DNA from 2 places in the Streptomyces sp. A18 genome. Region 2 is predicted to be linked to the other one. Evidence: riboswitches for the same ligand, from Rfam matches in the RefSeq annotation. Region 2 holds a riboswitch; the other holds the start of a gene.
What was found. Region 2 has a riboswitch for glycine ahead of gcvP (aminomethyl-transferring glycine dehydrogenase). Riboswitches for the same ligand answer to the same signal wherever they lie in the genome.

Region 1 (11,864 bases), on a different contig from region 2:
GGGAGCGCAGCGCCTCGCGGACGGTCGAGCGGCCGATGCCGAGCTCCTTGGCGAGGGTCGTCTCGCCGGGGAGTCTGCTGCCGATGGGCCAGTGGCCGCCGGCGATCTGCTCGCGCAGGCGCTGGGTGGCCTGTTCGACCAGGGGGCTGGGGCGGAGGGAGCCGAGCGGCATGCGGGGGACCAACTTGTCTGAGGAGTACTTGTCTGAGGAGCTGAGGTGTGGCTAGTGTAGCCCCATGATCTTCTGCGGTCACCTTCTTCTCGGCTGCCGCGGCGGGGCCTGAAGCGACCGGCACCCCGCCGCGGGGTGCCGTGCTGCCGGTCGGCCACCGATCGCGAGCCGAAGGGCACCGCTTCTCATGAGCGACACCGCGTCCGACATCACGTCCGACATCACGTCCGACATCACGTATGACTGGAACCCGCAGCGTCCCAGCCCCATGCCGCACCACCGCTACCGCCCTTACCAGGACCGGGTCAACGTCCCTTCGCTGGACCGCAGTTGGCCCGCCGCCCGTTTCGAGCGCGCCCCCCTCTGGGTCCCCGTCGACCTGCGTGACGGCAATCAGGCGCTCGCCGAGCCGATGGACACCGGCCGCAAGCGCCGCTTCTTCGATCTGCTCGTCTCCATGGGCTTCAAGGAGATCGAGGTCGGCTATCCCTCGGCCAGCCGCGCGGACTTCGACTTCGTGCGCGATCTCGCCGCGCTCAGCGCGAGCGGCGGGATCCCCGACGACGTCAGCATCGTCGTCTTCACGCCCGCCAGGCCCGAACTCATCGACCGCACCTTCGAGTCGATCGAGGGCCTGCCCCGCGCCGTCGTGCATCTCTACATCCCCACCTCACCCGTCTGGCGCGACGTGGTGCTCGGACGGTCGCGCGCGCAGGTGCGCGAGGTCGTCACGGGAGCCGCCGCCCACATGGCCCGCCTGGCCGACGAGCGGCCGGGCGCGGACATCCGGTTCCAGTTCTCGCCGGAGACCTTCAACCTCACCGAGCCCGACTACGTACTCGAACTCTGCGACGGCCTGACCCAGTTGTGGGACGCGAGCCCCGACCGCCCCGTCACCCACAATCTCCCGGCGACCGTCGAGATCGCGACCCCGAACGTCTACGCCGATCAGATCGAGTACCTGCACCGAAACCTCTCACGACGCGCCTCCGTCATCCTCTCCGTCCACCCCCACAACGACCGCGGAACCGGCGTCGCCTGCGCCGAACTCGCCGTCCTGGCAGGGGCCCAGCGCGTCGAGGGCTGCCTCTTCGGCAACGGGGAGCGCACCGGCAACGTGGATCTGGTGACCCTCGCCCTGAACCTGTACGCCCAAGGCGTCGACCCCATGGTCGACTTCTCCGACATCGACGCGGTGCGCGAGGTCGTCGAGCACTGCAATCAGCTGCCCGTGCACCCCCGCCACCCCTACGCGGGCGACCTCACCCACACCGCCTTCTCCGGCACCCACCAGGACGCCATCAGCAAGGGCTTCGCCCACCACGCCCGCCGGGCAGCCGAGTTGGGGGTCCCGGAGCGCGAGGCGCCGTGGGACGTGCCGTACCTGCCCGTCGACCCCGCCGACATCGGGCGCACCTACGAAGCCGTCATTCGCGTCAACTCCCAGTCGGGCAAGGGCGGAATGGCGTATCTGCTGCAGACCCGGCACGGCCTCGACCTGCCGCAGCGCATGCGGCCCGACTTCTCGCGCGTGGTGCAGGAGGCCACCGACGACAGCGGCCAGGAGGCGACAGCCAAGGAGCTGTACGAGCTGTTCCGCGCGACCTATGTCGCGCCGGGACAGGGCGGCGGCGACGTGGAGCTGAGCTCCTGGACCACCGACCGCGCCCCGGACGGCGCCCACCGTTTCGTCTGCACCCTCCAAGTCGGCGACCGTGCAGGGGACTTCGAAGGCGTGGGCAACGGACCGCTCTCCGCGTTCGTCGAGGCGCTCGCCGCCGCCGGGATCGCCGTCGACATCCTGGACTACTCCGAGCATGCCACCGAGGCGGGCGGCGGCAGCGAGGCCGTCGCGTACGCCGAGTGCCGGGTCGGCGATGTCGTCCGCTGGGGGGCGGGCCTGGACACCTCCGTCCTGACCGCGTCCGTGCAGGCGGTGCTCGCCGCGGTGAACCGAGCGGGGGTCACCGCATGACCCAGAATCCGGACCAGGACCCGAACCCGGCCCCTGTCCTGCACGCCGACACCGTCACCGTAGTCCGCGACGGGAGCCCCATCCTCGAAGAAGTCACCCTCACCGTCCGCCCCGGCGAGCACTGGGCGCTGCTCGGCGCGAACGGCGCCGGCAAGTCGACCCTGCTCAGTCTCTGCGGCGCCCTCACTCACCCCACGCACGGCACGGTCGAGGTGCTCGGCCGTCGCCTGGGCAGCGTTGATCTGCGCGAACTCCGGTCGTACGTAGGTCATGTGAACCCACGTCACCCACTGCGCTCAGCCCTGTGCGTGCGCGACGTCGTCCTCACCGGACTCACCAACAGCGTGGAACCACTGCCCCGTTGGCGCCCCACACCCGAGCAGCACGAACAGGCCGACCGCCTGATCGCCATGCTCGGCCTCGCGCACCGCACGGACGCGCGCTGGCCCACGCTCTCCCAGGGCGAGCGCGGACGGACCCTGATCGCCCGCTCGCTGATGCCGAGACCGCGGCTCGTACTGCTCGACGAACCGGCCACCGGACTCGATCTCGCGGGCCGCGAACGCCTCCTCGACAGCCTGGACACCCTGCGCGAGACCCACCCCGGGCTCGCCACGGTCCTGGTCACGCACCACTTGGAGGAGCTCCCGGCCGGTACGACCCACGCGCTGCTCCTTCGCGACGGACGCGCGCTCGCCTCGGGAGCAGTGGACGACGTACTGACCAGCGACCAGATCAGCAAGTGCTTCGACCACCCGGTGCGGTTGGAGCGCACGGAGGGGAGATGGAGCGTGCGGGCCGCGCGGCGCGCACGCTGAGTACGCGGAAGGGGCCCGGCGCTCGCGTGCGCCGGGCCCCTTCCGCGCCGTCCCGCTACTTGTTCAGGCTCGCCCAGAACTCGTCGAACGACAGGCGCTTGTCCTTGTCGGCGTCCTTCGTGCCTATCACGGCCTCGGCCACCGTCTCGGTGACGTAGAAGTCCCCCATCTTCGCCATGGCCGACTTCCACTCGGCCGCCGTGATGAAGCCGTCGCCGTCCGCGTCGAACTGGTCGAACGTCTTGCGCGCTTCCTCGATGTCCGCCACCGGATCCACCCCTTCTTCGTGCACTGCTGACGGGGGCTAGGGTATCGGCCGTCCGAGGACGCGATCACAAGGAGTACGCCCATGGCCAGCACCCCTGCCGCGCTCGGGGCGATCCTCGACGCGGCTGCCCAGGGGCACTTCCCGCCGCCCGACGGCACCACCACCGTCGTGCCGCAGCCCTGCCACCGCGACGCGGGCGTGATCGCCTTCACCGCGCACTCGGTGGTCTTCACGGACGAGGACCCGCGGTGGGTGCACGCCACCCTCGCCGCGCTCGACTGCGATCCGCTGGCCGCCACGATGAACCCCCTGTTCCTCGCCGCCTTCCTGGAGCGGACGGGACGCGTGACGGACACCACCGACCTGCTGACCGTCGCCGACGCCCTGCCGGGCGGCCCCGATCCCGCCCTCGGACTTCACGAGCTCGACGACCCGGACCACCCCCGGGTGGTGCGGGCCCGCAAGCGTCGCGACGACGTGCGGGTGTGGGCCTGCGCAGGAGGCGGCCTGCTGGTGCTCGGGCGCGGGCTCGCCGGGCGGTGGGAGGCGGCGATCGAGGTCGAGGAGGACGTACGCCACCGGGGGCTCGGCCGGGCACTCGCGCTCGCGGCCCGGCAGCTGGTGCCCGGCGGGTACCCGGTGTGGTCGCAGCAGTCCGCGGGGAACGCGCGCAGTGTGCGGGCGTTCCAGGCGGCGGGGTACCGGCCGGTGGGCGCGGAGGCGCTGTTCGTCGCGCGTTGAGGGGTGAGGGCCGCGGGGTGAGGGCTGCGGGCGGTCCCGGTGCACGAAGCCGCCCCCCCCCGCACCTGATCTATAGGGTGGGCGGCGTGCGAGAGCTGCTGGTCGAGGACGACGACAATCACCCTGTGCCGCCGCGCCGGTGTCGTACGGCCGCCCGTCCACCGCGTCGGCGACGTCGAGATCGACACCGCGCGGCGGCAGGTCCGCAGGGGCGGCCTGCTGCTCACGACATCCTCACCAGTCACACGCTCAGCACTCGATGATGTTCACCGCGAGCCCGCCCCGCGCCGTCTCCTTGTACTTCACGCTCATGTCGGCGCCGGTCTCCTTCATGGTCTTGATGACCTTGTCGAGGGACACCTTGTGGCTGCCGTCGCCGCGCATCGCCATCTTCGCCGCCGTCACGGCCTTCACCGCCGCCATGCCGTTGCGCTCGATGCACGGGATCTGGACGAGGCCGCCGACCGGGTCGCAGGTCAGGCCGAGGTTGTGTTCCATGCCGATCTCGGCCGCGTTCTCGACCTGCTCGGGGCTGCCGCCGAGCACCTCGGCGAAGGCGCCCGCCGCCATCGAGCAGGCGGAGCCGACCTCGCCCTGGCAGCCGACCTCGGCGCCGGAGATCGAGGCGTTCTCCTTGAAGAGCATGCCGATCGCGCCGGCCGAGAGCAGGAAGCGGACCACGCCGTCCTCGTCGGCGCCGGGCACGAAGTTCATGTAGTAGTGCAGGACCGCCGGGATGATGCCCGCGGCGCCGTTCGTCGGGGCGGTCACGACCCGGCCGCCCGCGGCGTTCTCCTCGTTCACCGCCATCGCGTAGAGCGTGATCCATTCCATGGCGCGGGCCTGCGGGTCGCCCTCGGCGCGCAGCTGGCGTGCGGAGTTGGCCGCGCGGCGGCGGACCTTGAGGCCGCCGGGCAGGATGCCCTCGCGGGACATGCCGCGGGACACACACGCCTGCATCACGCGCCAGATGTCGAGCAGGCCCTCGCGGATCTCCGCCTCGGTGCGCCACGCCTTCTCGTTCTCCAGCATCAGCGCGGAGATGGACAGGCCGGTCTCCTCGGCGAGGCGCAGGAGCTCGTCGCCGGTGCGGAAGGGGTGCTTGAGGACCGTGTCGTCCGGCACGATCGGGTTCTCGCCCGCCACCGCGTCGTCGTCGACCACGAAGCCGCCGCCCACGGAGTAGTACGTCTTCTCCAGGACGAGGGCGCCCTCACGGTCGTACGCGAAGATCGTCATGCCGTTGGCGTGGTACGGCAGGGCCTTGCGGCGGTGCAGGACGAGATCATCGTCGAAGGCGAAGTCGATCTCGTGCATGCCGAGGAGATTGAGGCGGCCGGTGCTCTTGATCTGCTCGACGCGGTCGTCGGCGAACTCCACGTCGACCGAGCGCGGGGACTCGCCCTCCAGGCCGAGCAGCACCGCCTTCGGGGTTCCGTGGCCGTGGCCGGTCGCACCGAGGGAGCCGTAGAGCTCTGCCCGTATCGCGGTGGTGTGGGCCATCAGGCCCTCGTTCTTGAGGCGGCTCGCGAAGATGCGGGCGGCGCGCATGGGACCGACCGTGTGGGAGCTGGACGGGCCGATGCCGATCGAGAACAGGTCGAAGACCGAGAGGGCCACGAGAAACTCCAATGATGGTTGGTAGACGCCGTTGTCTGCCGGGGTGGTGCAGAGAACTACGAACGCGGGGCATGAACCGGGGCACCGCACTCACTGTCTTCACTGTCCAGTGTGCGCGGTGCCCCGAAGAATCGTACGAAGGAAAGCGTACGAAAGTGCTACAGGTTGGGGTACAGCGGGTGCTTGGCTGCCAAGGCCGAGACGCGGGCCTTGAGCGACTCCGTGTCGACGCCGCCCGGCTTCAGCGCCTCGGCGATGATGTCGGCGACCTCACGGAAGTCCTCGTCCTGGAAGCCACGGGTCGCGAGCGCGGGCGTACCGATCCGCAGGCCCGAGGTGACCATCGGGGGGCGCGGGTCGTTCGGGATCGCGTTGCGGTTGACCGTGATGCCGACCTCGTGGAGGCGGTCCTCGGCCTGCTGGCCGTCGAGCTCGGAGTTGCGCAGGTCCACCAGGACCAGGTGCACGTCCGTGCCGCCGGACAGGACGTCGACGCCGACCGCCTTCGCGTCGTCCTGCACCAGGCGCTCGGCCAGGATGCGGGCGCCGTCCAGGGTGCGCTGCTGGCGCTCCTTGAACTCCTCCGAGGCCGCGACCTTGAAGGACACGGCCTTGGCCGCGATCACGTGCTCCAGCGGGCCGCCCTGGAAGCCCGGGAAGACCGCGGAGTTCAGCTTCTTCGCGAATTCCTTGCTGCGGGCCAGGATGACGCCGCCGCGCGGACCGCCCAGCGTCTTGTGCGTGGTGGAGGTGACCACGTCCGCGTACGGCACCGGGTTGGGGTGCAGACCCGCGGCGACGAGCCCGGCGAAGTGCGCCATGTCGACCCACAGGTACGCGCCGACCTCGTCGGCGATCCGGCGGAACTCCGCGAAGTCCAGCTGGCGCGGGTAGGCGGACCAGCCCGCGATGATCACCTTCGGGTTGTTCTCCTTGGCCAGGCGCTCGACCTCGGCCATGTCCACCAGACCGGCGTCGTCGACGTGGTACGCGACCACGTTGAACTGCTTGCCGGAGAAGTTCAGGCGCATGCCGTGGGTGAGGTGCCCGCCGTGCGCCAGGTCCAGGCCGAGGATCGTGTCGCCGGGCTTGGCGATGGCGAAGAGGGCGGCCTGGTTGGCGGAGGCGCCGGAGTGCGGCTGGACGTTGGCGTACTCGGCGCCGAACAGGTCCTTGATCCGGTCGATCGCGATCTGCTCGGTGACGTCGACGTGCTCGCAGCCGCCGTAGTAGCGGCGGCCGGGGTAGCCCTCGGCGTACTTGTTCGTGAGGACCGTGCCCTGGGCCTCCATGACGGCGACCGGAGCGAAGTTCTCCGAGGCGATCATTTCCAGGGTGGACTGCTGACGGTGGAGCTCGGCGTCGACGGCGGCGGCGACGTCCGGGTCCAGCTCGTGGAGAGGGGTGTTGAGAAGCGACATCAGGTGGTCCCTAAGGGTCTTCGGGGGCTTCAGCTGCCGGAGAACTCGGTGTACTCGTCTGCGGAGAGCAGGTCCTTCGGCTCGTCCGTGATCCGTACCTTGAAGAGCCAACCACCCTCGAACGGGGCGGAGTTCACCAGCGACGGGTCGTCGACGACGTCCTGGTTCGACTCGACGACCTCACCGGTCACCGGCGAGTACAGGTCGCTGACCGACTTGGTCGACTCGAGCTCGCCGCAGGTCTCGCCCGCGGTCACCGCGGCGCCGGCCTCGGGAAGGTCCGCGTAGACGACGTCACCGAGCGCGTTGGCCGCGTGCTCGGTGATGCCGACCGTCGCCACACCGTCCTCGGCGGCCGAGAGCCACTCGTGCTCCTTGCTGTAACGCAGCTGCTGGGGGTTGCTCATGACCTGAATTCTCCTGTACGCGGGTGGGTGCTGCGGAACGAGAAAGATGTGCGTGGGGTCACTTCCGGGGTTACCACTGGGAAGGAAGTGTCACTTCTGGCGCTTGTAGAACGGCAGAGCCACGACCTCGTACGGCTCGTGCGTGCCCCGGATGTCCACGCCGACACCCTCGGTGCCGGGGATCGCGTGCGCCGCGTCGACGTACGCGATGGCGATCGGCTTGCCCAGGGTGGGGGAGGGGGCGCCGGAGGTGACCTCGCCGATGACCTTGCCGTCCGCCACCACGGAGAAGCCCGCGCGCGGGACGCGGCGGCCCTCGGCGATCAGGCCGACCAGCTTGCGCGGGGGAGCGGTCTCGGCGCGCTCGGCGGCGGCCGCGAGCGCCGCGCGCCCCACGAAGGTGTCGGACTGCGAGGTCTTCTCGAACTTCACGACCCGGCCGAGGCCGGCGTCGAAGGGCGTCAGCTCCGCGGTCAGCTCGTGCCCGTACAGCGGCATGCCCGCCTCCAGGCGGAGCGTGTCGCGGCAGGAGAGCCCGGCCGGGACCAGGCCGACGGGCTTGCCCGCCTCCATCAGCGCGCCCCAGAGCTTCTCGGCGTCGCCGGGCGCGACGAAGAGCTCGAAGCCGTCCTCGCCGGTGTAGCCCGTGCGGGCGATCAGCGCGGGCACGCCCGCGACCGTGCCGGGCAGGCCCGCGTAGTACTTCAGGCCGTCCAGGTCCGCGTCCGTGAGTGACTTCAGGATGCCGGGGGACTCGGGACCCTGGACGGCGAGCAGCGCGTACGCGTCGCGGTCGTCGCGGACCTCGGCGTCGAAGCCTTCCCCAAGCTCTCGGCTTCGCTCGAGCAGGGGAGACCCCGTCGCGCGGGCGGTGAGCGCGTCGAGGACGACCTGCGCGTTCGACGCGTTGGCGACCACCATGTACTCGGTCTCGCCGAGCCGGTAGACGATCAGGTCGTCCAGGATCCCGCCGTCCGCGGCACAGATCATCGTGTAGCGGGCGCGGCCGACACCGACGGAGCCGATGTTGCCGACCAGCGAGAAGTTCAGGAGGTCCGCGGCCTGCGGACCTGTGACGGTGATCTCGCCCATGTGGGAGAGGTCGAAGAGACCGGCCTTGGTGCGGACGGCGATGTGCTCGTCGCGCTCGCTGCCGTAGCGCAGCGGCATGTCCCAGCCCGCGAAGTCGGTCATGGTCGCGCCGAGCGCGCGATGCACGGCATCGAGGGCAGTCAGACGGGGGGCGGTACTCATACGTGGAACTCCCAGGGCATGACGGGCGAGGTCGATCCTCCCCATCTGTCATCGGAACCTGAGAGGTTCACCACGACCCGCCCGTACAGGGGGTCATGACTTGCACCTTGGGTGGAGCCGCCGGAGCGGCCCGCTTTTCAGATGTGCCTCGCCCGCGCGGTACGGGGCCTGAGAGATTCAAGGGAGGGACTTGCTCCTTCGGCGCCCCGGTGCGTCGTACGACGGTGACCGGGAACTCTCCCGCGCGGATTCAAACGGCCTGTATGGAGTTTGCGCGCACATCATTGCACGCGCCTCCGTCACAGGGCAGTGCCAGTCCCGTAATGCCCTTGTGCCGCATTACCTTCTCTTTACACTTGCCGGGGAAGCTGCGGTAAGCAGTTACGTGACCGCTATGGGGAGGCCGATCACGGTGCGCAGGACGAGTGTCTACGCGACCAACACAGGGGTGGCCCTGCCCAAACAGGCAGCCGCCCCCACCAGGGAGAGCTGCGGCCCCCTGCCGGCGGCCGTCGTCCGCGACCTGAGGCAGCGGACCGGGCACAGCCCGCACCGTCTCACCTTCGGCGAGGGCGACCTCATCGTCGTCTCCGGTCTTCCGGGCAGCGGCAAGTCCACGCTGATGCGCAGAGCCGTCGCGGGCCCGCGCATCGACAGCCAGGACACCCGCGACCGCTGGGCCCGCCGCATGCCGGGCCTGCTGCCGTACGCGGTGTACCGCCCCCTGGTCCGCCTCGCGCACTACGCGGGCCTGCGCAGAGCCCTGCGCTCCGGCGAGGGCGTCGTGGTGCACGACTGCGGCACCCAGGCGTGGGTGCGCCGCTGGCTGGCCCGCGAGGCCGCGCGGCGCGGCACGACGCTGCACCTGCTGCTGCTCGACGTGCCGCCGGACACCGCCATAGAGGGCCAGCTGTCGCGCGGTCGCGGCGTGTCGCGGTACGCCTTCGCGCGGCACCGAAGGACGGTCGGCCGCCTCGTCGGCGCCGCCGAGCGGGGCGATCTGCCGCGCGGCTGCGGCTCGGCCGTGCTGCTCGACCGGACGGCGGCCGGGGTGCTGCGGGGGATCGGCTTCGGGAACTGAGCCGTCCGTCACGTTAGGGTCGTGCCGCAGGCAGAGGGACCGAGCAGGGGTTAAGGACGATGGACATTCCGGCGCAGGCACACGCCCATCCCTATGGAGGATGGCCGGGCAACGAACTCGAAGAGGTGCTCGCGGCGTCCCTGGGCGCGCCCGGCGCGCCCCCCACCAGCACGGCATCCGCGGGCGCCCGCATCGTCGAGGTGCTCGGCCGCAGCCACGTCTGGGTCCCGCTGCCGAACGGTGGGGCCCCGGACAGCGGCACCCTCGACCTGCCCACGCTGGAGCTCGAGGGCCAGGCCTACGTCCCCGTGTTCAGCTCCGAGCAGCAGTTCCAGCAGGCGACCGGTGGCCGGATGGGCTGCACCGTGGCACCCGCCGTCGAGTTCGCGCGCGGCCTTCCCCCGCAGATGGGTATCGCGGTCAACCCGGACGGCACGGTCGGCGTCCCGCTGCCCCCGCCCGCCGTGGCCGAACTCTGCAGGGCCGGGCGCACCCCGCTGGACGGCCCCGCGAGCGGCGGCCGCGTACGCCTCTTCGAACCGGACTGGCAGGAGGACCCGGTGGACTTCCTGTCCGCCGCCGCGCGTGAGTTCGAGGCCACCGGGGTCGTCCTGAGCGCCCGCCGCTGCCTGGCGAGCGTCGAGGGCGCGGACCCGTCGCTGTTCGTCGGCGTCGAACTGACCTCCTGGGAGGGCAACGCGCGCGAACTGCCGATGGAGGCCGTGGGCCGGGCCCTCGGGCAGGCGCCGGTGGCCTGGCCGGTGAACCTGGTGCTGCTCGACGTGGCCCAGGATCCGGTCGGCGACTGGATGCGGGAGCGGGTCCGGCCCTTCTTCGGGCAGAGCCCGGGGGGCGAGCACGGACATGTGTAAGGACATGTGCAGGTACGTGGGTGAGGGTGCCGTACGTCAAGTCGGTGTCAGGATCGCCGCTTAAGCTGGTTTCATGACCCGGGGCCACCGGGTCAAGCGGGTCATCGCGAAGGGGCGGTTAAGGGTGAGTGCGTCGGGCACGGCTGCGGCCGGGCAGGTCGAGCACATGCTGCGCCAGGTGACGCCGGGGCGCTATGACGCCTACGAGGCGCTCCTGCGGGCGCTCGCCGCCGACCAGGTGTGGATGCTGCTCTGGCACGGCCAGGCCGGATCCCCCGACGCGCAGTACGGGAACATGGAGGTCGAGGGCCTCGGGTACGCGCCGTGCGTGACCTCCGCCCAGGAGCTCTCCGCCAGTGGCTGGAACCGCTCGTACGAGGTGGTCAGCGGAGTCGACATCTCGCGCACCCTCTACCCCGACCACTACGGCCTCTGGCTCAACCCGCACGCCCCCGGCGGCGGCGTCGGCATCCCCTGGCTCGACCTGCGGCGCATCGCGTCGGGCCTCGACCTGCTGCCCGCAGGGCCGCTGCGGCTCACCGAACCGGCCATCGAGATCCCCCAGTTCTACGCCCTGCTCACGCAGAACGCCCACCGCACGCCCGCGGTCCGCTCGCTGCGCCGCGCCTGGGTGCAGCCCGCGCTCGGCGCGCCGTACCTGGCCATCGGCCTCGATGTGTACGACACGTCGCCGTCGTCGGTGGACGGGGTGCGCACGATGATGCAGCAGTCGATCGCCGCCGTCCCCGACGGCCTGCCCGTGTCGACCGTCGCGATGTCCGACGCGTACGACCCCGTGGCCATGTGGCTGCGCGCCAATGCCAGGCCGTTCTACGACCGCGAGGCCCAGCCGGCACCGGCGCCCGCGGGTGGATACGGCTACCCCGCGCAGTACTGAAACGCCGCCGCGGCCCTCCCGGAAGGGCACTGAACCGGCCACCGCGGCTCGTATACCTGCCCTGACCGTCACGATGTCCGTTCTGATGGTGGAGGGGCTCTATGGGCTCCCGTGGAACGTTGCGACCCAACTGCCCCGTGTTCGCCCCTCGTTCACCTGCGTCCGGATAACGGAACACCTCGATCAGCATCACGGTTGCGCATCCATTCCCCGTCAAGTCTGGTAACAGATCGCGACCCCGATGAAGACTCCCGCACCAGGGGCGCTTCGCCCCTGTGTACGACGGACTGATCACGTCGCTACAGCGGCAAGTGCGGGCCGGTCACCACCGGTTGAG
Region 2 (11,864 bases):
ACAGTCGGGGTCCATCCAGAATCGGGATAAAGTCCGCGAAATAGCGACCGAATTCCGCCTTGCCGGCAATATCAGGTGCGGTTAGACGAAACACTGCCTGAACACGTGTCGTATAAACTCCGCGAACGAGGCAGAGAGTTGGCGCTCGCGGTCCCCTGCCCCCGCCCCCTCTGACTTCGGAGCAGACAGCGACGTCCGCACCTGTCCTCGTTCCACCGTGCCTGTCGAATGAGAGAGGCGACCCATCATGCCGCTGCAAGTCCCCCCGGCTCCCGCGCCCGCCCTGCGCAGCGTCCTCGCGGCTCTCGGTTCACCCACCGCCGTACGCGAAGCCCGTACCCCGTCCCTGCGCGCCGCACAGGGACCGGTGAACCCCGAACTCCCGCTGCCCGTCCACGTACTCGACCGGATCACCCCGTCGGGCACATCGCCCACCCGGCTCGCGGGGTGGCGCTTCCTGATCCGCGCGGGCGAGCGCGCAGTCGCCGCGGCGGACACGATGCTGACGCCCGACGGGTGGGCCTTCTCCCACTTCTTCGAGGGCCCTTACCTCGCGTCCACCGAGCGCGCCCTGCGCCACGCGGAGGCGATGCCGATGCCCTACCAACCCCGGCTGCTGTCCGTGCCCGAGCTCTACATGCTGACCCTCTGGTTGCACGGCGACTGCACGGCGGACGGAGCGGGCGGCGACCTCGCGCCCTCCGACATCCTCGTGCCCCTGGCGCCCGCGCCTCCCGGCATCGCGGCGCACCGCCCGCACCGCGCCACGGAGCTCCTGGAGGTGCTCAGCCACCGCATGGCCCCGGCATCGCTGCTCGGCTCACCCGCCTGACCTCGCCGTACGTCTCCGTGCCCCGCCGCCGTCCAGGCCGCGGGGCACGGCGCGTGATGTGCCCATACGGACTAGCCCGGTATGACCACCCCGAACCACCCGAAGAGACAGTGCAGTTGGGCTGAACCGTCCGGGCGGGTGATACGTCATTAAGCAGTAAGGAGCGCTGCCGCTAAATCCCTGCGGATCGACGTCCGTAGGGCAACACTGGGACCGACCAAACAAACGGGGGGCGGCCATGAACACCGCATCGAGTCGCAAGGCCAACGTCACAGCCATCACATCGCAGCGAAAGAACCCTTCCATGTGCCAGCACCAACCACCGTGCCCGACAGCCGACTCCGCCGACCGGGAAGCCGCGCTCCTCATGGCGAGCCACCCGGAGCAGGGCTGGAGCCTGCTGTGCAACGGCGTCCTCCTCTTCGAGGACACCGGTGAGCTGCTGCCGGACGGCCAGATCATCGCCCCGCATCGACCGCTGGGCACGGACAAGATCATGACGGCCGCCTGACGCGGGGCAGCACGGCACGGACGACAAAGGGGCCGACCCGGAGAGAAAGACCTCCGGACCGGCCCCCACGCATGTGCTGGACCCGGTATCAGTCCTCGTACGCATCCAGCGGCGGGCAGGAGCAGACCAGATTCCGGTCGCCGTACGCCTGGTCGATGCGCCGCACCGGCGGCCAGTACTTGTCCGCGGCCACGACACCGGCCGGGAAGACGGCCTCCTCGCGGCTGTAGGCGTGCTCCCACTCACCGCCGAGGGCGGCAGCGGTGTGCGGCGCGTTCCGCAGCGGGTTGTCCTCGGCGGTCCACTCGCCGCCGACCTTCTCGATCTCCGCGCGAATGTTGATCATCGCCTCGCAGAACCGGTCGATCTCGACCAGGTCCTCGCTCTCGGTCGGCTCGATCATCAGCGTCCCCGCGACCGGGAACGACATGGTCGGCGCGTGGAAGCCGTAGTCGATGAGCCGCTTGGCGATGTCGTCGACGCTGACACCCGTCGCCTTGCTCAGTGGACGCAGGTCGATGATGCATTCGTGCGCGACGAGCCCGCCGGGGCCGGTGTAGAGCACGGGGTAGTGCGGCTCGAGGCGCTTGGCGATGTAGTTCGCCGACAGCACGGCGACCTGCGTGGCGCGCTTGAGGCCCTCGCCACCCATGAGACGTACGTACGCCCAGGAGATCGGCAGGATTCCCGCGGAACCCCACGGCGCGGCGGAGATCGGTCCGACGCCCGTCTCGGGCCCGGCGGCGGGCTGCAGCGGGTGGTTGGGCAGGTACGGCGCGAGGTGCTCGCGCACACCGACCGGGCCGACGCCGGGGCCACCGCCGCCGTGCGGGATGCAGAAGGTCTTGTGCAGGTTCAGGTGCGAGACGTCGCCGCCGAACTTGCCGGGCTGGGCGAGGCCCACCAGGGCGTTGAGGTTCGCACCGTCGACGTAGACCTGGCCGCCCGCCTCGTGCACCTGGGCGCAGATGTCGGCGACGTGCTCCTCGAAGACACCGTGCGTGGACGGGTAGGTGATCATGAGCACCGACAGCTCGTCGCGGTGCTTCTCGATCTTGGCGCGCAGGTCCTCGATGTCGATCTCACCGTCGTCGCTGGTCTTCACGACGACGACCTTCATGCCGGCCATCACGGCGCTCGCGGCGTTCGTGCCGTGCGCGGAGGACGGGATGAGGCAGACGGTGCGCTGCTCGTCGCCGTTGGCCCGGTGGTAGCCGCGCACGGCGAGCAGGCCGGCGAGCTCGCCCTGCGAACCGGCGTTGGGCTGCAGCGAGACCTTGTCGTACCCGGTGACCTCGGCGAGCCGCTCCTCCAGCTCACGGATGAGCGTCAGGTAGCCCTGCGCCTGCTGGGCGGGCGCGAAGGGGTGCAGCTGCCCGAACTCGGGCCAGGTGACCGGCTCCATCTCCGTGGTCGCGTTGAGCTTCATGGTGCAGGAGCCCAGCGGGATCATGCCCCGGTCGAGCGCGTAGTCGCGGTCGGCCAGCTTGCGCAGGTAGCGCAGCATCGCGGTCTCGGAGCGGTACTGGTGGAAGACGGGGTGCGCCAGGAAGTCGTCGGAGCGCAGCAGGCCGCCGGGAAGCGAGTCCTCGGTCTCCGCGTCGAGCGCCTCGACGTCGCCCTCGACCCCGAACGCGGTCCAGATCGCGGTCAGTTGCTTGCGCGTGGTGGTCTCGTCGCAGGCCAGGGAGACCTGGTCGGCGTCGATCTGGTGGATGTTGACGCCACCCTCGCGGGCCGCGGCGACGAGCTCCTCGGCCCTGCCGGGCACCCGCACGGTCAGGGTGTCGAAGTACGCGCCGTGCACGACCTCGACCCCGCCGGCCCTGAGCCCCGCGGCGAGCACGGTGGCGAAGCGGTGGGTGCGCCGCGCGATGGCCTTGAGACCGTCGGGCCCGTGGTAGACCGCGTACATTCCGGCCATCACGGCGAGCAGCACCTGAGCGGTACAGATGTTGCTGGTGGCCTTCTCGCGGCGGATGTGCTGCTCACGGGTCTGCAGCGCGAGCCGGTAGGCCTTGTTGCCGTCCGCGTCCACGGAGACTCCGACGAGCCGCCCCGGCAGGCTGCGCGCGAACTTCTCGCGCACCGCCATGTAACCGGCGTGCGGGCCGCCGAAGCCCATCGGCACACCGAAGCGCTGCGTGGTGCCGACGGCGATGTCGGCGCCCAGCTCACCGGGCGAGGTGAGCAGCGTCAGGGCCAGCAGGTCGGCGGCGACGGAGACGATGGCACCGAGCTCGTGTGCCTGCTCGACGAGCGGCTTTATGTCGCGTACGGCACCGGAGGCGCCGGGGTACTGGATCAGTACGCCCACGACACCGCGCTCGGCGACCTCGGCCGGAATGCCCTCGCTCAGATCGGCGACGACGACCTCGACACCCGTCGGCTCGGCGCGGGTCTGGATGACGGCGATGGTCTGCGGCAGCGTGTCGGCGTCGACGAGGAAGACACCGTCCTTGACCTTGCCCATGCGCCGCGAGAGGGCCATCGCCTCGGCGGCGGCCGTTCCCTCGTCGAGCAGCGAGGCACCGGAGGTGGGCAGTCCGGTCAGCTCGGCGACGACGGTCTGGAAGTTGAGCAGCGCCTCGAGGCGCCCCTGCGAGATCTCGGGCTGATACGGCGTGTAAGCGGTGTACCACGCCGGGTTCTCCATGACGTTCCGCAGGATCACGGGCGGCGTGAACGTCCCGTAGTAACCGAGCCCGATCATGGAGTCGAGCACGTCGTTACGGTCCGCGAGGGAGCGCAGTTCGGCCAGGACCTCGGCCTCGGAGCGCGCTCCGGGCAGGTTCAGCGCCTCGGCGTTCTTGATCACATCCGGCACGGCGGCGGCGGTCAGCTCGTCGAGCGAGCCGTATCCGACCTGCGCGAGCATCTTGGCCCGTGCTTCCACATCGGGGCCGATGTGCCGCTGCTCGAAGGGAATGCCCTGCTCGAGCTGTGAGAGCGGGATACGAGGGGTGGCGGTCATTGCGGAGGCCTCCTGGTCTGACGCGACCTGCGAGGGGCACCACGGCGCGGGTACCCGGACGGCCTCCCCCTCTGTCATCTCAACCTGAGAGTTTCACCGGTCCGTGCCCCGCGAGAGGCGTCGCACCGGCTTTCACCGTCGGTGAGGAAGGGTTCCGGACGTGCCCGCCCGACGCCCGCCCTACTTTCCAGAGTGACCTCGTCCGTGCGGTACAGGTGCCTGAGAGATTCCGGGGAGGAGTTGCTCCTTCGGCGCCCCCGGTGTTTCCACCGGGGAGCTCTCCCGCACGGGGTCAGCAGCCAAGCGCCAGCCTACCAGCGAGGAGATAGCGGATCCCTCGAGTGGCCGCCTGCCCCGAAGTGCTCTTTCGTAGTGATTACGAACGAACAAGGATGAGTTACGCCCCACTTCGACAAGCCTCGACCAGTTGGAGGGACCGTGCAGACCGATATCGATCCACGCAATCTGATCGGCCGGAAGGCGTTCGACCAGCACGGGACCAAGATCGGAACGATCGACGAGGTCTATCTCGACGACGCGACCGGCGCCCCGGAGTGGGCCGCGATACGCACCGGTCTGTTCAGCCGGGACGCGTTCGTCCCCCTGGAGCCCAGCGTGGTCAAGAGCGACGGAACCCTGCGCATCCCCTTCGACCGCTCCCTCATCAAGGACGCCCCCGACTTCGGGGTGGGCCGCCACCTCTCGCCCGAACAGGAACTGCAGCTCTACCACCATTACGGCCTGGACATCACGCCCCCGCAGTCACCGCCGCCCCCGGACCAGGACTTCGGCAAGATCGCAGGCCAGGAGGGCATCTGACGCCCGCCGAGCACTCCGGTGACCACCAGCGGCAGACCGGACGTCACTGCGGCTCCAGCGCCTCGGGAGAGGCCACCAACGGCAAGGGTTCGGCGGGCTCGAGCGCCGGATCATCCGTACGGAACGTCCGCACCCGCCCCGGGGCCACCGAATCCGGTGTCTCGAAGCGCACTGTGACCCGCCCCAGGCCACTGCCCTGCACCCACCCGTGCCCGTACTCGGCATGCCGCACGTCGTGCCCGGCGGCCCACCGCCGCTCGGCCGGAGCGACCGGCTCCTCCACCGCCTCGACCGCGGGTTCCTCCGCGGCCTCCGCGGCCCGCTCCTCCTCGGCCTCGCGCTGCGCCTCCAGGGCCTGGGCTGCTTCGCTCCGCGCCTGCTCCTGGGCCTGCGCGAAAAGATCCTCCTGCGTGTAGTCGGCGAGCCCCGTGACGCCCACCCCGAGGAGCCGCACGCCTCCGGTGGTGTCCACGGACTCCAGGAGCCGCGCGGCGGCCTCCCGGACCACTCCGGGGTCGTCCGTGGGCCCCCGCAGCGTCTCGGAGCGCGTCAGCGTCGAGAAGTCGAACCGCCGCACCTTCAGCACGATCGTCCGTCCCGAGTGCCCCGCCGCCCGCAGCCGCTCCACACACCGGTCGGCCAGACGCGCCACCTCGCCCCTGACCCGTACCCGGTCGTGGATGTCCACGTCGTACGTGTCCTCGACGCTGACCGACTTGGACTCTCGCTCCGCCACCACGGGCCGCTCGTCCCGCGCCAGCGCCATCGCGTACAACGCGCTCCCGTGCGACTTGCCCAGGAGCCGCACGAGCTCGTCCTCGCCCGCCTCTGCGATCTCCCCCACCGTCATGATCCCGCCCCGCCGCAGATGGTCCCCGGTGGCAGGACCGACACCGGGCAGGATCCGCACCGACATCGGCGCGAGCAGCTCCCGCTCGGTGCCCGGCACTATGAGCCGCAGGCCGTCCGGCTTGGCATCCTCCGAAGCGATCTTGGCCAGCATCTTGGACGCGGCGAGCCCGACCGACCCCGCGAGCCCAGTCACCGCCTTGATGTCCGCGCGCAACCGCTCACCCACCTCAAGCGCCGACGCCTGGTCGTCCGCCACGCCGCCCGCCTCCAGGTCGACGAAGGCTTCGTCCAGACTGAGCGGCTCCACCAGCGGCGACAGCTCCCGCAGCAGCCCCATCACCTGCTCGCTGATGTCGCGATAGAGCCCGAAGCGCGGCACCAGATAGGCCGCATTCGGCGCCAGGCGCCGCGCCTGCCCCATGGGCATCGCCGAGTGCACACCGAACTTCCGCGCTTCGTACGAGGCCGTCGCCACCACACCCCGCGGCCCGAGTCCGCCCACCACCACGGCTTTCCCGCGCAGACTCGGCTTCGCGGCCTGCTCGGCAGACGCGTAGAAGGCATCCATGTCGAGATGCAGGATCGTGGGCGCGGTTCTCACACCTCTGATGCTGCCCTACGCCACTGACAACACCTGGGGAACACCACCGGGCACTCGAACCCGCCTCAACCGTCCCAGCCGCCTCACACGGCCCTGTTGCGCCGCCTCGCCAGCTCATCGGCGGGGTTCTGCCGCACCAGCGTCTCCCCGGTGTCGATCCGCTCGCCGTGCAGCTGCGAGAGCGCCGCTTCCACGTCCCGCCACACGACGCCCACGGCGATCCCGAAGACCCCCTGGCCGCCCTGGAGCAGGTCGTGGACCTCGTCGGGCGACGTGCACTCGTAGACCGTCGCGCCGTCACTCATGAGCGTCATCCGCTCCAGGTCCCGGAAACCGCGGCCGCGCAGATGCTGGACCGTGGTCCGGATGTTCTGCAGGGACACTCCCGTGTCGAGGAACCGCTTCACGATCTTCAGGACGACGACGTCCCGGAAGCTGTAGAGCCTCGTGGTCCCCGACCCGCCCGCGGACCGCACGCTGGGCTCGACGAGGCCCGTACGGGCCCAGTAGTCGAGCTGTCGGTAGGTGATGCCGGCGGCCGCGCACGCGGTCGGCCCCCGGTAACCGATCTGTTCCTGTTCGGACTGTCCGGACGTGGCGTCCCCGCTCCCCTGAACGCTCCCCTGAACCGCCATCGGCCTGCTCGGAGAGTGACCGGCCGCGCTGCCGTGAAGCGGATACGGACCGCCCATCGCCGTACCGTCGCCGCTGCTTCTCACGCCGACCTCCGTCCTTGACCTGCCTCCACGACGGTAGGCAGTCACCAGGGGCTCGTCAACGATCGCCACACTCGGCACGCCGAGTGATAATCACCCTAAGAGTGGTTTGCCGTACCGCGTCGCCGGGAATGGCTTGCCGAATGGTCCGCCGGGCCCCTTCGGAAGCGACGGACTACTGGCTGTTGGTACCGAAGTCCTCGGGCGAGATCTGGTCGAGGAACTCGCGGAACTTCTCCACCTCGTCCTCCTGCTCGTCCGGAATGGCGATGCCCGCGTCGTCGAGGACACCGTCACTGCCGTAGATCGGCGTTCCGGTGCGCAGGGCGAGCGCTATGGCGTCGGACGGCCGGGCGCTCACCTCGACTCCGCTGGCGAACACCAGTTCCGCATAGAAGACCCCTTCTCGGAGGTCCGTGATGCGCACCTCGGTGAGCTCCTGTCCCACCGCCTCCAGCACGTCCTTGAACAGGTCGTGGGTCAGCGGCCGTGCGGGCGCCATCCCCTGCTGTGCGAAGGCGATCGCGGTCGCCTCACCTGGTCCGATCCAGATGGGGAGGTAACGATCGCCTCCCACTTCACGCAGGAGCACGATCGGTTGGTTGGAGGGCATTTCCACCCGGACACCTACGACGTCGAGCTCGTTCACACAGCAACCCTAGGACGTGCCCGGCCGGTTTGGGTAGTCGGGCACCCCCCGAGTCAGGGCAACCGCACCCCGAGCGCGGTCTGCACCAGTGCAGAGTGCAGCTTCCCGGTCAGCCCCGCGAGCTCCTTCGTACGGGCTTCCGCATGGGCCCTGGTCTGCGGGTTACGGTGCCTGCGCAGCGGCGCCACGACCTGGTCGACGAGGCCGGCCTCGCGCTCGGCCGCCGACTTCATGGCGCGCAGATGTCTGGGTTCGATGCCGAACCGTCCGAGTTCGACGACGAGCGCGGCGACCGTCACGGCCTCCGCGTCGTAACCACCGTCCGGCAAGGGTGCGATGAGCCCGTACGTCTCCCACTCCGCCAGCTGCTCCGCGTCGACCTCGGCGGCGGCCAGCAGCTCGGCGCGGCCCACGCGGGCCGCGGTGGGCTCCTCGGTGTCACGCACGCCCCAGGCGTCACCGGGCTCGCGCGGTTGCCCCAGGGAGGGCAGAGGCGCCCGCTCTCCGCGCTCCAGGGCGTCCAGGTGCTCCCGGATGACCTTGAGCGGCAGATAGTGGTCCCGCTGCATCCTCAGGACGTGACCGAGCCGCTCGACGTCCTCCGGGCTGAACTTCCGGTAGCCGGATGGCGTGCGCTCCGGCTCGATGAGCCCTTCCGACTCCAGGAAGCGGATCTTGGAGATCGTGACCTCGGGAAACTCGTCACGCAGCGCGTTCAGCACGGCGCCGATGCTCATCAGCCGATGGTCCTCGGCGGCGGTGCCGTTCCCGGCACCGCCCCTCGGTGTTTGAAGCATGGCCCTTCCTGGGGGTCCCCCCGGACGGAAGTCTGGGGGCGGATCAGATACCGACGGCCCGCTGGCTCGCGTAGAAGACCAGGCGGTACTTGCCGATCTGCACCTCGTCGCCGTTCGACAGCGCGACCGAGTCGATGCGCTCCCGATTGACGTACGTGCCGTTGAGGCTGCCCACGTCGGCGACGGTGAAGGAACCGTCACCGAGGCGACGGAACTCCACGTGACGACGCGAGACGGTCACGTCATCCAGGAAGATGTCGCTCTGCGGGTGGCGCCCCGCCGTGGTCAGCTCGCCGTCCAGGAGGAAGCGGCTGCCCGAGTTCGGCCCGCGGCGCACCACGAGGAGTGCGGAGCCGAGCGGCAGTGCGTCAACGGCGGCCTGGGCCTCCGGCGAGAGGGCGGGCGAGGCGGTCTGCCCCGTCACCTCCGCGTCGTAGGCCTCCAGGCCCGAGATGGAGATCGTCGAGGTCGTCTCGGAGGGACGCTCCGGCGTGGCCCCGGCCCGCAGCGGCGCACCGCAGTTGGAGCAGAACCGGCTCGCCTCGGCGTTGCGGTTCCCGCACCTCGTACACACCAGGGCCATGGACGGATCCTCCTGCCGCGGCTGCCCCGCGGGGGCATTCGATGCGTACGGATCGGGGGTAAACCCTCCACCCGTACTTGAGGTTGACGGTTCTGTGAAACCTATGCGGCCCGCACCGGCAGGGTCAACAGACGACGCGCCCTGCGCGCCCGAAATGTCACCGCCTGGCCCACCGACCTGGTCACGGAACATCGGGCGCTCGGCGCCCTGCTCCTCGGCGTCTCCATGGCGCGGGGCACGGTGCCGGGCAGTGGCGGGATTGCCGCTGTCCTCACGTGCGCTCTTGCCGAACAACTTCGCAAACAACTTCACGGGCGATTCCCCTTGACCGAAACAGACCCGCCCGTGGGGCAGGACGAACCCTGATTGCACACACCGGCGTACATCGGCAGCACAGACATCCTCACAACGTCCGCACCCGCCAAACAGTTTCCACCACGCACCACGCTTACGGTGCGCCGACCCCCCGCAACCTCATGCCCTCGACCGGCGGCCCCCATGCACCCCCGGCTCACTGGGACGACGACCGAGCGTAGTCAGGCCGCTTCGCCGCTCGCAAGGCGTCCACCACGATCTTCTCCGCTCGCGTCACGGTGACGGTGGCCTGCTCCTTCTCCAGAGTCTGCACCACTCCACCGGGGATGTTCAGCGCCGGCTCGAGGTCCTGCGGCTTGCCGATCACCTTGAACCTGTAAGGCTTGCCGACCTTGCGGCCGTCCACCCGGACACCACCACTGTCCGTATCCGACAGATAGGTGTTGGCCACTACGCGTACGTCATTGATCTGGATGGCCTCGGCCCCCGCGGCGCGCAACTCCTGAATGGCATCGAGCAGCATGTCCGCCTCAACCGCGCCTTTCTTGTCATCGATGGTCAGCGTGATGCCAGGACCCTGCGCTGCCACGGTGCCCGCCAGGATGCCGAGTTGACGTTCCTTCTCGACGGTCTGCTTGCGGGCCTCCTCGGCCTGGTCCGAGCTGTTCTCGAGCCCGGTGCGCTGGTCCTCGAGACGCTGCTTCTCACCTTCCAGACGCTGTGTGCGGTCATCCAGTTCATCGAGAATGCGTACGAGATCTTCCTGACGTGCGCCACGCAGCGCGCTGCTGTCGTTGTTGGAGCGCACCTGGATGGCGAGTCCGAGCCCCAGTACGAACAGGAGCAGGGCGACGATGAGTTGGGGGCGGGTCACGCGAGGCGGCCACAGCCCCTCCGCCAGCCGCTGACGACCGCTGAGCGACGCCTGGCCGTCCTGCTGCTCGCCCTGCGGTGCGTCCGGCTCGGGCGCCGCGCTCTCATCGGGCGCCGCGGGCGCGCTGTGCACCTCGGCGGGAAGCTCCTTGCTCCGCTTGTCGCCCGCGGGCGTCTCGTCCGTACTCATCGCCTCACGCCCTGAAGATGTGTCGGCGGATGGCGGCGGCGTTGGAGAAGATCCGGATGCCGAGCACCACCACGACACCGGTGGAGAGCTGAGCGCCCACGCCCAACTTGTCGCCCAGGAACACGATCAGGGCGGCCACGACCACGTTCGAGAGGAACGACACCACGAAGACCTTGTCGTCGAAGATCCCGTCGAGCATCGCGCGCAGGCCTCCGAACACCGCGTCGAGTGCCGCCACCACGGCGATCGGAAGGTACGGCTCGACCACCGCCGGAACCTCGGGCCGGACCAACAATCCGGCCACGACTCCCACGACGAGGCCCAGTACGGCGATCACGATGTGCCCTTTCCTGCCTTCGGCTCTGCTGTTCGTACGGTCACACTCGGTGCTGCCGGCAGTCGGACATCATCCTGGACGGAAATGCTGGTCCGGACGCCGAAGTTCTCCTGCAGAGCGTGCAGATACTGACCGTCGCGACTGTTCTGGAATCTCGTGCTCAACCGCTGTCCGTCGCCCACGGCAAGCACCGTATACGGCGGCACCAGCGGCTTGTTGTCGACCAGTATCGCGTCACCCGCGGCCCTGATGGCCGACAGCGCCGTCAGCCGCTGGTCGTTGATGGAGATCGCCTCCGCGCCGGACTGCCACAGGCCGTTCACGACCCGCTGCATGTCACGGTCGCGTACCCGTCCGGTGTCGGAGAATCCGGCGCTCTCGCGCGGCCCGCCCCCACCCTGATCGGCTTCCTTCGCGTCGTCCACCACAAGCTTCACGCCGCGCCCGTGGACCTTCGTGGCACCGGAGAGCAGGGACACCAACTCGCCCTGGCTGCCCCCGTGTTTCTTCAGTGCCTCGCGCTGTCGTTCGTCCACGTCGTCACGGAGCGTCTCGACGTCCCCTTCGAGTTCATCGGCGTCCGAGGTCGCCGACTCGATGCGGTCGATGAGTTCAGCGCGCTCCTTGGCGACGACCGGAGCCGCTATCCGCGCCTGCGCCGCCCCCACCGTCACCACCAGGGCCGCGAGGACGAGTCCGAGGGCGAGGCCGAGCTTCGCCCGCAGCGGACGCGGCACTCCAGCGGCACCTTTCGCCTTCTTCCGGGCCGCTGCCTCCGCGTAGCCCTCGTCCAGGCTGTGGTCCATGACCGTGGT

Region 1: it holds a riboswitch for glycine, as region 2 does, so the genes downstream of both, gcvT (glycine cleavage system aminomethyltransferase GcvT) here and gcvP (aminomethyl-transferring glycine dehydrogenase) in region 2, are expected to answer to the same signal.

The regions. Positions count from the first base shown of each region.
Region 1 is NZ_JBWLKL010000022.1:32,995-44,858, forward strand. It holds gene AC5P1C_RS28155 (FadR/GntR family transcriptional regulator) at 1-172, opposite strand, end outside; gene leuA (2-isopropylmalate synthase) at 360-2,147, shown strand; gene AC5P1C_RS28165 (ABC transporter ATP-binding protein) at 2,144-2,965, shown strand; gene AC5P1C_RS28170 (EF-hand domain-containing protein) at 3,021-3,233, opposite strand; gene AC5P1C_RS28175 (GNAT family N-acetyltransferase) at 3,315-3,974, shown strand; gene AC5P1C_RS28180 (L-serine ammonia-lyase) at 4,224-5,594, opposite strand; gene glyA (serine hydroxymethyltransferase) at 5,753-7,015, opposite strand; gene gcvH (glycine cleavage system protein GcvH) at 7,045-7,422, opposite strand; gene gcvT (glycine cleavage system aminomethyltransferase GcvT) at 7,513-8,676, opposite strand; glycine riboswitch at 8,712-8,823, opposite strand; glycine riboswitch at 8,824-8,929, opposite strand; gene AC5P1C_RS28200 (AAA family ATPase) at 9,071-9,757, shown strand; gene AC5P1C_RS28205 (enhanced serine sensitivity protein SseB) at 9,817-10,629, shown strand; gene AC5P1C_RS28210 (enhanced serine sensitivity protein SseB C-terminal domain-containing protein) at 10,754-11,527, shown strand.
Region 2 is NZ_JBWLKL010000010.1:269,617-281,480, forward strand. It holds gene AC5P1C_RS19240 (hypothetical protein) at 248-832, shown strand; gene AC5P1C_RS19245 (DUF5999 family protein) at 1,137-1,343, shown strand; gene gcvP (aminomethyl-transferring glycine dehydrogenase) at 1,432-4,317, opposite strand; glycine riboswitch at 4,515-4,612, opposite strand; gene AC5P1C_RS19255 (PRC-barrel domain-containing protein) at 4,756-5,136, shown strand; gene AC5P1C_RS19260 (DNA polymerase IV) at 5,180-6,589, opposite strand; gene AC5P1C_RS19265 (MerR family transcriptional regulator) at 6,673-7,308, opposite strand; gene AC5P1C_RS19270 (bifunctional nuclease family protein) at 7,481-7,954, opposite strand; gene ftsR (transcriptional regulator FtsR) at 8,008-8,751, opposite strand; gene AC5P1C_RS19280 (FHA domain-containing protein) at 8,795-9,763, opposite strand; gene AC5P1C_RS19285 (DUF881 domain-containing protein) at 9,846-10,712, opposite strand; gene AC5P1C_RS19290 (small basic family protein) at 10,717-11,049, opposite strand; gene AC5P1C_RS19295 (DUF881 domain-containing protein) at 11,046-11,864, opposite strand, start outside.